Regions from separate parts of the Lachnoclostridium phytofermentans ISDg genome, predicted to be linked through region 1. Evidence: a T-box and tRNA genes for the amino acid it is inferred to sense, from the RefSeq annotation. Region 1 holds a T-box; the other regions hold tRNA genes.
The links. A T-box is a leader RNA that pairs with one kind of tRNA and senses whether it is charged. The one in region 1 lies ahead of lysS (lysine--tRNA ligase), so its partner is inferred to be a tRNA-Lys.
Positions count from the first base shown of each region.

Region 2: it encodes a tRNA-Lys, which carries the amino acid that the T-box ahead of lysS (lysine--tRNA ligase) is inferred to sense. The anticodon was not compared.
Region 3: it encodes a tRNA-Lys, which carries the amino acid that the T-box ahead of lysS (lysine--tRNA ligase) is inferred to sense. The anticodon was not compared.

Region 1 is NC_010001.1:3,141,205-3,145,541, forward strand. It holds gene CPHY_RS13265 (glycoside hydrolase family 18 protein) at 1-12, shown strand, start outside; gene CPHY_RS20875 (hypothetical protein) at 222-890, opposite strand; gene lysS (lysine--tRNA ligase) at 1,247-2,716, opposite strand; T-box leader at 2,977-3,232, opposite strand; gene CPHY_RS13285 (GNAT family N-acetyltransferase) at 3,410-3,940, opposite strand; gene CPHY_RS13290 (GNAT family N-acetyltransferase) at 4,192-4,337, opposite strand, start outside.
Region 2 is NC_010001.1:470,309-474,645, forward strand. It holds gene CPHY_RS02040 (XTP/dITP diphosphatase) at 34-615, shown strand; gene CPHY_RS02045 (metallophosphoesterase family protein) at 632-1,126, shown strand; tRNA gene CPHY_RS02050 (tRNA-Pro) at 1,281-1,355, shown strand; tRNA gene CPHY_RS02055 (tRNA-Gly) at 1,376-1,446, shown strand; tRNA gene CPHY_RS02060 (tRNA-Arg) at 1,483-1,556, shown strand; tRNA gene CPHY_RS02065 (tRNA-His) at 1,586-1,659, shown strand; tRNA gene CPHY_RS02070 (tRNA-Gln) at 1,715-1,786, shown strand; tRNA gene CPHY_RS02075 (tRNA-Lys) at 1,809-1,881, shown strand; tRNA gene CPHY_RS02080 (tRNA-Leu) at 1,939-2,018, shown strand; tRNA gene CPHY_RS02085 (tRNA-Pro) at 2,091-2,165, shown strand; gene CPHY_RS02090 (DJ-1 family glyoxalase III) at 2,409-2,954, shown strand; gene CPHY_RS02095 (hypothetical protein) at 3,079-4,337, shown strand, end outside.
Region 3 is NC_010001.1:20,376-24,712, forward strand. It holds rRNA gene CPHY_RS00080 (23S ribosomal RNA) at 1-450, shown strand, start outside; tRNA gene CPHY_RS00085 (tRNA-Asp) at 580-653, shown strand; tRNA gene CPHY_RS00090 (tRNA-Val) at 688-760, shown strand; tRNA gene CPHY_RS00095 (tRNA-Thr) at 814-886, shown strand; tRNA gene CPHY_RS00100 (tRNA-Tyr) at 896-977, shown strand; tRNA gene CPHY_RS00105 (tRNA-Met) at 1,039-1,112, shown strand; tRNA gene CPHY_RS00110 (tRNA-Phe) at 1,158-1,230, shown strand; tRNA gene CPHY_RS00115 (tRNA-Lys) at 1,278-1,350, shown strand; gene CPHY_RS00120 (NAD-dependent protein deacylase) at 1,962-2,699, shown strand; gene fsa (fructose-6-phosphate aldolase) at 2,954-3,607, shown strand; gene tkt (transketolase) at 3,811-4,337, shown strand, end outside.

The DNA of each region.
Region 1 (4,337 bases):
GAGAATCAGTAAATTTTTGTTGTACCGTCCTTAATGTAACAGTAATCTGTTTTCTGTATTGTGATTCATATGATAAATACCATGAATTCAAGATTCTGATTATCATGATGCTGTAGAAACGGCAGCCCACATTTTAGTAGAGTGGTGTCTGCCGTTTTCTAATGCAGGTTATCCTCAATTAGAAGATGAACCGCCCGTCCAGTTGAGAGAAAAAGGGGATATTAATTCAGTAACTCGTCATTTTCCCCCATAGCAATCAATGTCTCAATAAAGGTAAAATGCTGGTCATTTTCCCATAAGATAAAATGAGCACCTGGATCAACCCGGAGCCAATCCTCAATCGCTTTTGAAGGTTTTGATGCATCTCTTTTTATATTAATCTCCGTTTTTGGCTCTTCAAAATATGAAAATAAGATATTCTCATGTAATCCAATGGATTGATACTTATCTCCAACAAGAAGCCCCTCGTCTGTGATAGCAACATGGTGATATACGTACTCAAACATGGTATCCGATTTTAGATATGCAATCCTACCTCTTCTTAACTCCGGTCTTGTAGCTCTTTTCCAATCCTCTACTCCTTCAGGAATGCAGTGCCAATAAATATGATGCATTCTTACCCAGTCTCGTGGAGCATCTTCCCCAGGCCATTTTGCTAGGCAGCTATGTAAATTTCCAAAGACTTCTTCTGGTGATAGTTTATCTCCAATCGCTTCATAATAAGCAAATAGCATATTTTCATGGCGATAGAGACAGGCGGTCATCACTTTATGTTCCAATATTAGTTTCCTAATGTGTACTTTTGTTTCCGCTAATTTTTCCTCTAAATTAAAATCTCCATCATAGGAAATATGTCCACGGTAATGGTATCGAAAAATCATATCTTTCATAAACTTTCATCTTCGATGTGAAGAAACTCTTCCTTCACATTTTCCCTTTCTGTATAATCGGTAATAATATTATTAAATAATTCATCAAAAGACTATTTTACCTTTTTTATCCTACTCACTCATAATTAGATTCTGTTCACAAACGAACCCGAGCATAACTCTGTCATGACATGAAACTTCCATTATCCCCAAAGTGATCTCTGTATATTTTAATATTATTACTACCTCATTATATCGTTTACTTTAATGAAATGGAAGTTTCTTTTTATCAAGGAAAAGTACACTATACAAACTTTGTTTACTATCATCTTTCTAATACTACAAACTATTTTTCTATTATACCTCTAATTTATCTATTAGTTATTTAATGGCCTCATAATCGGAAATAATACTGTATCTCGTAGATTCTCCTGCCCAGTAATTACTTGCAGAAAACGGTCTACCCCCATACCCCAACCAGAGATTGGTGGCATACCATACTCCATTGCGGTGATGTAATCATAATCCATTGTCATTGCTTCCTCATCACCATTTGCCTTAGCCAGCGCTTGTTCCATAAGACGCTTCTTTTGTTCTACTGGGTCGACAAGCTCTGAATACGCGTTAATAACCTCTGCCCCATTGATTATCAATTGAAAACGATCCACTATTTCTTTATTGTCGTCATTTGCACGAGCTAAAGGAGACAGTGATGTTGGATGCTCCGTTAAAAAGGTTGGGGAGATAATCTTCGGACGGCTAACTTTTTTGTATAGTAAATCAATGAGATTTCCCTTGCTTAGCTGCTCTATTGGGGTTTCAGAATGCAGTTCGATTCCTTCTTCCTTTATCTTATCTAATAAACTTTCTGTGTTGGAATATGCATTGATATCAATACCACAGTCTTTTATCAATAATTCACGAAATGTAACAACCCTCCATTCCCCTGAAAAATCGATACTTTGACTACCTACCTTAATCAGAGAACTTCCAAATACCTTCTTTATCACAGTAGCAAGCATAGTCTGCAAGAATTTCATGTTATCAGTATAATTATAATATGCACAATAACCCTCTAACATTGTGAAATCTTGCAAATGAGTTGCATCCATGCCCTCATTACGAAAGCACCTAGCAAATTCAAATACCTTAGGAATACCACCTACAATACATCGTTTTAGATAGGTTTCTGGTGCAATTCTTAAGTTTACTTCCATATCGAGTGCATTGTGATGAGAAATAAATGGACGTGCAGTTGCTCCTGACGGTTTATCATTTAATACTGGTGTCTCTACTTCAAGATATCCAGAATCTTCTAAGTATCTTCTTATTTCCTTTATCATTTGAAATTTTAATAAAAATCGGTTTCTAGTATCCTCATTCATAATTAAGTCAAGATATCTCTGACGATAGCAACTATCTTTATCAGTGATCCCATGGAATTTCTCTGGGAGTGGTTTGAAAGCCTTACCAAGAAACGTAAGTTTCTGTGCTCGTATCGTCTTTTCTCCTGTTTGCGTAGTGAATATTTCTCCAGATACACCAAGAAAATCACCAATATCAAAACCCTGTCGAAAAAACTCATACGCTTCTTCTCCTACATCATCCCTTCGTATGGCAACTTGTAATTTACCATAAATATCACCAATGTTAACAAAGCAAAGCTTTCCCATCCTTCGGATGGATAATATCCTTCCTGCAACTGATATATCCTTCGTTCCATCCAAAAGTTTAATTGCATCTTTTAATTCATGAGTTACTTGATATCTCTCTGGATAAGGATTTTGATGTTCCTTCACAAGCTCTAACTTTTGTCTTCTGTTTTCTTCCAATTCTTGAATACCCATATAAATCCTCCATTCTTCCGCCACCTAATAATTTGGGTGACTGTACAAATTTGCTGTGTGAAATAACTTTATACAAAGGTTATCCATTGGAGATGCAGGAGTTTTAGAAATTTACAAATACATTATCATTTCCAAATACAATTAGAAGGCGAAGAAACTTCGACTTACGAAACATAATAAGGAATGCCACCTTAGCGGTACATCTTTTATTTACCGGGAAATCAAAAATTTTCCCAATAAATAAAAAAATCCCGTCCTCACAAAAGGACGAGATTAATATCACGTGTTACCACCTTAATTCACTTATTCTTTATAAAATAAGCCTTTACAAGTACGGATTTCCATCGATACTCTGGTGCTATAATGGGCACTCCCATCGTAGTCTCAGCATATTATTTATGCAGTCGGTACGCAGTTCCAAGTCTTTTTTCATTATTGTAGCTGTATCTCATTCCACCAAACTGAGACTCTCTGAAACAGTCAAACAATACTTACTCCTCTTTTCATAACCTTTGTCTATTTAAATTTTTTCCATCTTATCAAATAAAAATTCTATTGTCAATATTTTCTTTTTAAACTACAAACTTATATTCTCTATAAACTTATTTTCTTTTTTATCCATAAAATTATATTTTCTTTTTAAATTCATATTTCTTTTTAATCCATAAGCTTATATTTTCATATTTAATGTTATTAGCTTAATACAAACTCTAATTGACAATCACAAGGTTCTTTCTCTACATGCTCTTTATTGTATTCTATTGCTTCTCTACATCCCATCGCTTTATAAAACGCTTGTGATTCTACAGCTGAATGAGCTGATATATAGAGTTTTTTTGCACCATGCTCTCTTGCCCAATCTGCACAGAGGCGGAATAATAGTTTTCCCACTCCGCTGCCTCTTTGATCAAAAGATACATGAATGCTTGATAAATCCAAATATTCTTTATCTCTACCAAAGATACCACCTTCTACAGATGCAAATCCCTTTAGACAACCATCCGTAAATGTGCCAAATACAACTCCACCCGTTAATACTGTGTTCTTTAGGCAAGACACAAGTATTTTATAGTCCTCTTCTCCCCATTGTTCTAAAAAAGCGATATCTTTGATAACCCATTCACCTTCTATTTTTCTCCAGCACTTTGTAACATTTTGATAACGCTCAAAATGATCGAATAATGATACCTCTATTTCTTCTTCTTTTAGTTTTTTCCACTCCATTTGTTAACCTCCGAGCTTATGTATATTTTTAACTAATATTTTATTTTAGGTACTTAAATGTTAATTAAGACTTCAATAAGTACGTCCATTAAGACTCTTTTCATTAATATGATACAAGCTTTTAGTGCAATGATCTTTTTCTTTAAATTTTTTATTGTCATCAGATATCTCATATTACTAATTTTTTTTAGAAAAAGTACGCTACACAATTTATTTCTTGCCATGATTAATACTCATAGTCAGAAATTACATCAGCACTCAAAAAAGAAAACATCCGCCAATGTTCCATCATCATACTCTGTTCGTGGATATGCTTCAACAAGCTCATATTGCCCGTTAGTATACTCATGAATTACATTGTTCCAAAAATGCACCGATGCCAAATTCGCCGGATGTC
Region 2 (4,337 bases), 2.2 Mb from region 1:
TAGAATAGAATTTAAAAAGTAAGGAAGCTAACGATGAGAAAGATTATTTTTGCAACATCCAACGAAGGAAAAATGAGAGAAATAAGGATGATATTAAAAGACTTGGATTATGAAGTAGTATCCATGAAAGAAGCTGGAATAGATATTTCAATTGAAGAAACCGGAACAACATTTGAAGAAAATGCTATAATAAAAGCAAAGACAATTATGGAAATGACGGGAGAAATTGTTTTAGCTGACGATTCTGGATTAGAAGTTGATTATCTTGAGAAAGCTCCTGGTGTTTATTCAGCACGTTATCTAGGAGAAGATACCTCCTACGATATTAAGAATAATCATATCTTATCTTTGCTTGAAGGCGTAGCAGAAGAGAAACGTTCCGCCCGGTTTGTATGTGTCATTGCATGTGCTTGGCCTAACGGAGAAATTAAGGTAAAAAGAGCAACCATTGAAGGAAATATCGGATATGAGATAGCTGGTGAAAATGGATTTGGTTATGATCCAATTTTTGTTGTGCCAGAATACGGTTGTACTACTGCAGAATTAACTGCAGAGCAAAAGAATACAATTAGTCATAGGGCAAAAGCGTTAAATGCAATGAAGGAAGAATTATAGGTTTAGGAGAGCGCGCATGAATATACTAATTGTAAGTGATTCCCATGGAAGATATACTAATTTAGAGAGAGCTATAAAAAAAGTTTCTCCTATTGACATGCTAATTCACCTTGGAGACTATGAGGGTGATGCATCCTATATCAAAGAGATAGCTGACTGCCCAGTTGAGATGGTATCCGGAAATAATGATTATTTTACCGACATACCACGTGAAAAATTTTTAGAAATCGGGAAATACTATGTAATGTTAACCCATGGACATCGGTATGGAGTAAATTATGGGACAGAGCAACTAAAAGAAGCTGCTGTATTAAATGGCGCAGATATTGTAATGTTTGGACATACTCATCAACCATTGATTGACTTGAAAGATGATAGCCTCGCTGTCATTAACCCTGGTAGTATTACACAGCCTAGACAAGCTGGACGAATACCAACGTTTATCCTAATGGAGATTGATTCAAAAGGAGAAGCGCATTATACACTGAATTACATTGAAGATAGCCTATAAGATATCACGAAATAGCAAGTGGTATAAACTGGATGAAAAATCTTATAAAAAAAGTGTTGACATTCACCTTTTTGTCATATATAATAACTCTTGCGTCTGACAGAGAACACTTCTTAAAGATGCGCAACAGAATATGATGTGTGGTTTTATTTACCGGGGTGTGGCTCAGTTTGGCTAGAGTGCTTGATTTGGGATCAAGAGGTCGCAGGTTCGAATCCTGTCACCCCGATTGAATAGCAAAACACGCATGCGGGTGTAGTTCAATGGTAGAACACTAGCCTTCCAAGCTAGATACGTGGGTTCGATTCCCATCACCCGCTTGATGTTTGGCATAACATCGAAAACATATGCTAAATGTGCTAGTAGCTCAGTTGGATAGAGCATCGGCCTTCTAAGCCGGTTGTCGGGGGTTCGAATCCCTTCTGGCACATTTTTTCTTTCTAAAAGAAAAAATTTGTGGTGGGTATAGCGCAGTTGGTTAGCGCGCCAGATTGTGGCTCTGGAGGCCAAGGGTTCGAATCCCTTTATCCACCCTAGCAACAATGAGTTGTAAATATTAATTCTTTTTATAATAAAAGATTTTAATAGTGGGCTATCGCCAAGCGGTAAGGCACAGGACTTTGACTCCTGCATTCGCTGGTTCAAATCCAGCTAGCCCAGCTGCTAAGTGATTAGCAAAGATGGGATATTAGCTCAGTCGGTAGAGCACTTGACTTTTAATCAAGGTGTCCCGGGTTCGAATCCCGGATGTCTCATGACAGAGCTAGAAAAAATAACTCTGTGGGAAAGAGCAATAAGAATTGCTAATACATGCGGATGTGGCGGAACTGGCAGACGCACTAGACTTAGGATCTAGCGGGCAACCGTGCAGGTTCAATTCCTGTCATCCGCATTAGTTTTTCTTTGTGTATTTCCTAGAAATACATACTTTCCAAAAAAAGATGGCATGTCTTTTATATTGCCTCGGGGTGTGGCTCAGTTTGGCTAGAGTGCTTGATTTGGGATCAAGAGGTCGCAGGTTCGAATCCTGTCACCCCGATTACTTAAATATCGTAAATGGTAAGAGGCGAAAGCCTCTTTTTTTCTGCTCAGCGCTAAGTATTGGGTGAAGTTTCAATGGAATTCGTCTGATACAAGGCGCAGAGCTATTTTTTATCTTGAATAAGTATCTTAGTTTCTCTTGTTGGATAGTGAATCCTATCAATTCCAGTTATTATCTGATATAATAAAAGATGGTAATTATTTTGTAATACAGTAGTATGCCAATTAAGGAGGTTTTATTATGGCAAAAGTATATGTATTTTTAGCAGATGGATTTGAAGAAATAGAGGCTCTCACTGTAGTAGATTTACTACGTAGGGCAGGAGTTGATGTAACTACAGTATCAATAACTGAAAATAATCTTGTTCATGGGGCTCATGGAATTGATGTTATGGCCGATATATTATTTAAGGATGATTTATCAGAAGCTGATATGCTGGTTCTGCCTGGCGGTGGATTAGGCACAAGAAATTTATTAGACCATGAAGGACTTAAGGATTTACTTATAGACTACGAAAAAAAAGGTCGTTACTTAGCGGCAATTTGTGCAGCCCCATCGATATTAGGGACGCATGGATTATTGAAAGGAAAACGTGCAATCTGTTATCCGGGATTTGAGGATAAACTTACAGGTGCTGTTGTAACGAACGATAAGGTTGTCGTAGATGGGAAAATTATTACGAGTAAAGGAGCTGGTACTTCAATAGAGTTTTCTTTAGAGCTAATAAAGATTCTTTGTGGAGAGGAAGCATCCAACCAGATATTAAACGGAATCCAGTATCAGTAGTAACTAGTAGTGATAGGCCAAGGATGGCGAAAATCAGTTGTTTTAGAGCTTGTTATATTTAAGTATTCGTTATCCTTAGTACAAACTTCATATGCGCATGGTAAGTGCAGGAATGGGGGATAAGATGAAAGAAATAAAAGAGGAATACAGTTATATTGTTAGTAGGAACAAAGAATCAGAGCATAAGAGTAGAGTAAAAAAAGCAATTGCGATTTTTGCTACTTTAAGCTTTCTTGTAGGAGCGTTTCTACTGTTTGACCAATTAGCGCCACGGATTGCATTCTCAAAGGAAGAGGATACGGAATCAGTAGATCAAGCTAATGTGAAATCAGTCAGAGAGATTTCCCTATTGGATAATAAAGAAGTAACAGTGCCCGCCGCTTTAACGAAAATAGAGCCTATTACAGAAGGTACAATGGTGAATATTATATTAGATTATGCTAATGATAAAATTACTGTTAAGCCTGGTACTTCAACTAGTACAAAACTATATTTCTCACAAGATAAGATGAAGACATGGGAAAAAATGACTGGTAATAACGTTAATAATGGTCTTGATATTGATTTATCGATTTTTTTAAAAACATCCGATAATACAATTTATTTTAAAGGCGATAAAGACAAAGCTATTGCTGCGGTTACTTTACCGAAGGAAGATAAAGACTTTAAGGTAAGCTATTATGTTGAAAATGGGGCTGGTAAATTAAAATTTGAGAACCAAACAAGGCTTGTTGAATATCGTAAAGGAGCTAATGGAATATGGACTCAATGTGATAGTAACTTAGTTTTATCAAGTTATGAGATTACCGGATACACCTTACAATTCCGTCTAAAAGCAACAACAGCTGAAAGAGCAGGAAAAATTGTCAATGTTAAGATTCCAAAACGTGAGGCACCTCCAAAGATTACTATAGACTATTCAAAAATGGAGGTATCTGGACTAAAAGCTGGCTCTACCATGTATCAAAAAAATGGAGAATCAGCATTCAGGCTATTTGCACCAGCAGATTCAAAAGTAAAGACCTTAAGTCTTTATGATTTATTATTTACTTCAACCGTTGCACCAAATACTCAATTTTCAGCAGTCAGCATTGAGTTTTATACTGCAGGTTCAGACAAGAAAGTTGCCAGCTCTACTGTTGTAGTGGAGTTTCAGGCGCAGCCAGCAGCGCCAACTGGTAATGTTGTTACTTTAGACAAAACCACAGTGACATTTCCAGCGGCTACGAAGACTGCTCCTTACGAATATGTAGTTCTTCATCAGGGTGAAAATTTAGACTTATCTAAAGTAAAATGGACGAAAGTGACAACAAATAAACCATTTGAAATTAAAAAAGTAGGAAAAGCAACACCTGCACCGCATGATGTTATCTACTTTAGACT
Region 3 (4,337 bases), 1.7 Mb from region 1:
AACAGGCTTATCACTCCCAAGAGTTCACATCGACGGAGTGGTTTGGCACCTCGATGTCGGCTCATCGCATCCTGGGGCTGTAGTAGGTCCCAAGGGTTGGGCTGTTCGCCCATTAAAGCGGTACGCGAGCTGGGTTCAGAACGTCGTGAGACAGTTCGGTCCCTATCCGGCGTAGGCGTAGGATATTTGAGAGGAGCTGTCCTTAGTACGAGAGGACCGGGATGGACTGACCTCTGGTGTATCGGTTGTTCTACCAAGAGCATGGCCGAGTAGCCAAGTCGGGACGGGATAAACGCTGAAGGCATCTAAGCGTGAAGCCCCCCTCAAGATAAGATATCCCATAGCATAAGCTAGTAAGACCCCTTAAAGACGATAAGGTTGATAGGACAAAGGTGGAAGTGTGGTAACACATGTAGCTGATTGTTACTAATAGGTCGAGGGCTTAACCTAAAAGGTTTGTTTAAAGAAAAGTTGATCAATGTTTAATTGATTAACAATTTGGTTGAAAAAAAGCTTTTCAATCAAATTGTTATATGGTATAATAGAAAAGTGACTTAGTCATCTAAAGTTATTTTAGATGGCCCGGTGGCTCAGTTGGTTAGAGCGCCGCCCTGTCACGGCGGAGGTCGTGGGTTCGAGTCCCATCCGGGTCGCTAACTTGTTTAGCGCAAGTTAAAAAATTGATATGGGATCTTAGCTCAGCTGGGAGAGCATCTGCCTTACAAGCAGAGGGTCATAGGTTCGAACCCTATAGGTCCCATTCAGTTACAGTATAACCGACAGACGATAAGTTCGGTGGTTTAAAATTTATACGCCGACGTGGCTCAATTGGCAGAGCAGCTGACTTGTAATCAGCAGGTTATCGGTTCGAGTCCGATCGTCGGCTTAGGAACATGGATGGGTTCCCGAGTGGCCAAAGGGGGCAGACTGTAAATCTGTTAGCAACGCTTTCGAAGGTTCGAATCCTTCTCCATCCACTGATTGTTATCAACTGTTAAAGCAATTTGTAACAATCGCTAAAAAAAATAAAAATAATATCGCGGGGTGGAGCAGTCTGGAAGCTCGTCGGGCTCATAACCCGAAGGTCATAGGTTCAAATCCTATCCCCGCAACTCCAATCCAAAAGGATTGAAATTAAATAAGTGTACCATTTCCATGCCCAGATAGCTCAGTCGGTAGAGCAGAGGACTGAAAATCCTCGTGTCACTGGTTCGATTCCGGTTCTGGGCACTTGTTTTATGCTTTATTGGCATATAATGTCAGATGTATAAAACTATGGGATATTAGCTCAGTCGGTAGAGCACTTGACTTTTAATCAAGGTGTCCCGGGTTCGAATCCCGGATGTCTCACTAATAAGATGAAGCTGTAAAATAATTGGACAATCCATTATTTTACAGCTTTTTTTGATTTCAAAAATAATACCTTTAACAAACAACTTACAGTTTATCCATATTTGAGTAGAACAAGTTTAAATATGAGTAGAATTCACTGATATGAAACAGTAGAATTAGAGAAAAGTTAGTATTCGATCATTAGTGAAAGAAAGGAGGTTAAAGAGAGTATTAAGATACTTCTTTGGAAAAAGCATAATAATTTGATCAAGTAGTACATTTTATAAATTTAAAATAAAAAAATTATACATACTAAGTAGTAGACATCATATTAACTTTTTTACGTAAAAGAATCATTTCATAAAATACTTGCAATAGTTTAATAGGATTTATTAAGGAATAAGTAATATACAGATTTAACAGCACAGGTTTAGAAAAGTGTAGGTCTAGACAAGGATAGTCTTCTTTTAGTTAAACATGACGAAATGAAATAGAATTAGTTATATCAATTTAATTTAACATGTTTTAACAGAAATAGTCTTTATAATGAAAAATCATGGTTATAGAATTCATCTAAATACACATTATATGTGCTATAATAGGACTATGAAAGTATTGGAGATGATTTTATGACAAAAGAAACAGAACAACTTATAGAGATTGTGAAGGAAAGTAATAATATTGTATTCTTTGGTGGCGCAGGTGTATCAACAGAATCTGGAATACCAGATTTTCGTTCAGAAAATGGTTTATATACTACGGGACAAGGAAAAAAATATTCCCCAGAACAATTATTATCCCATAGTTTTTTTATGAGGCATACGCATGATTTTTTTGCGTATTATAAAAGTCATATGATTTATAAAGAAGCGAAACCGAATCCTGCACATCTTGCTTTAGCTAAGCTAGAGGAGCTAGGTAAGCTATCAGCAGTTATTACACAAAACATAGATAGTTTGCATCAGGTGGCAGGTAGTCAAACGGTGTATGAGCTACATGGTTCTTCTAATAGAAACTATTGTATGAAATGTAGAAAAAGTTTTAGTCTTGATCAAATAATGAAAATGGATACAGTTCCAATTTGCACGAATTGCGGTGGTGTTGTAAAACCTGATGTTGTTTTATATGAAGAGGAGTTAAAACAGGCTACGATACAAAAAGCAATCGATGCAATTTTGAAGGCGGATACTATGATAGTTGGCGGTACCTCTCTTGTTGTATGGCCAGCTGCGAGTTTAATAGAGTATTTTCAAGGTAAAAATCTGGTTTTAATTAATAAAAGTGAGACAACTTATGATACTATGGCATCCTTAGTGATTCACGATTCCATTGGCGAGGTTTTAGATTCTGTTATTCGTACTTTATAAAATCTGAGTAAAACTTGTCTTTTCGATTAGTGTCTTTGTAACTAAGGAAATAAATGAAGATGTTTTAAGTAGCAAGTGCTCCACAGCTTATATATTGTGCTATATGTTATTAATAAATCCTTAAATTTCATAGAAAATAAGCAGATTTGGCATTGAGATATTTTCTATTACATGATAATATGAGTAAGGAATAATTAGGAATAACATAGTGTTGTAAGTTGCAGTAATGATTTATAATTCAGGAGGTATAAAAAATGAAATTTTTTATAGACACAGCGAATGTTGAAGAAATCAAAAAAGCAAATGACATGGGTGTTATTTGTGGTGTTACAACAAATCCATCATTAATCGCAAAAGAAGGTAGAGATTTTAAAGAAGTAATCACTGAGATTACTAATATTGTAGATGGTCCTATTAGTGGTGAAGTAAAGGCTACTACAGAAGATGCAGAATCTATGATTAAAGAAGGACGCGAAATTGCAAAAATTCATCCTAATATGGTAGTTAAAATTCCTATGACAGTAGAAGGGTTAAAGGCGACTAAAGTGTTATCCCAAGAAGGAATTAAAACCAATGTTACTTTAGTATTTTCTGCAAATCAGGCATTATTAGCTGCTAGAGCAGGAGCAACTTATGTTTCTCCTTTCTTAGGTAGACTCGATGATATTTCAACTCCAGGTATTGATTTAATTCGTACAATCTCAGATATTTTCGAGATATATAATTTACCAACTGAGATTATTGCTGCAAGTGTAAGAAATCCAGTTCATATTACAGATTGTGCATTGGCGGGGGCGCATATTGCTACCGTTCCATATAGTGTTATTGTTCAATGTACTAAGCATCCATTAACGGATGCTGGTATTGAGAAGTTTAAAGCAGACTATAGAGCTGTATTTGGCGAATAATATAACGAATAAAGCATAGTACTATGAATAAGACAAGCCTTTTTACCCAAAAGTAATGTGTGGGCTGCATATTTCATTATTTTCGGAACGATACTTATGTTCCTATAATCGAAATGAAGTGCAAAAGGACACCTTTTATTGGAAGTTTAAAATTGAACTTCCGATAAGATAATTTAATAGAAATGTATTTAGGAGGATATCACATGAATAACATTGACACAATGTCCATTAACGCGATCCGTGTATTAGCTGCGGATGCCGTACAGAAAGCGAAATCAGGTCATCCGGGGCTACCACTTGGATGTGCTGCAATTGCTTATGATATTTGGGCAAATGAAATGAAGCATAATCCAGCAAACCCTGATTGGGCGAATCGAGATCGTTTCATATTATCTGGTGGACATGGATCTACGTTATTGTATTCCTTGTTACATTTATTTGGATATGGTTTAACCAAAGAAGATATGATGCAATTTCGTCAATTAGATTCCCTTACACCAGGTCATCCAGAGTATCGTCATACAAAGGGTGTAGAAGCTACAACAGGACCACTTGGTGCAGGTATGGCAATGGCTGTTGGTATGGCAATGTCTGAAGAGCATTTAGCTGCAAAATTTAATAAAGAAAATTATCCAGTAGTAGACCATTATACTTATGTACTCGGTGGAGACGGCTGTATGATGGAAGGTATCTCTTATGAGGCATTTTCTTTAGCTGGTACATTAGGACT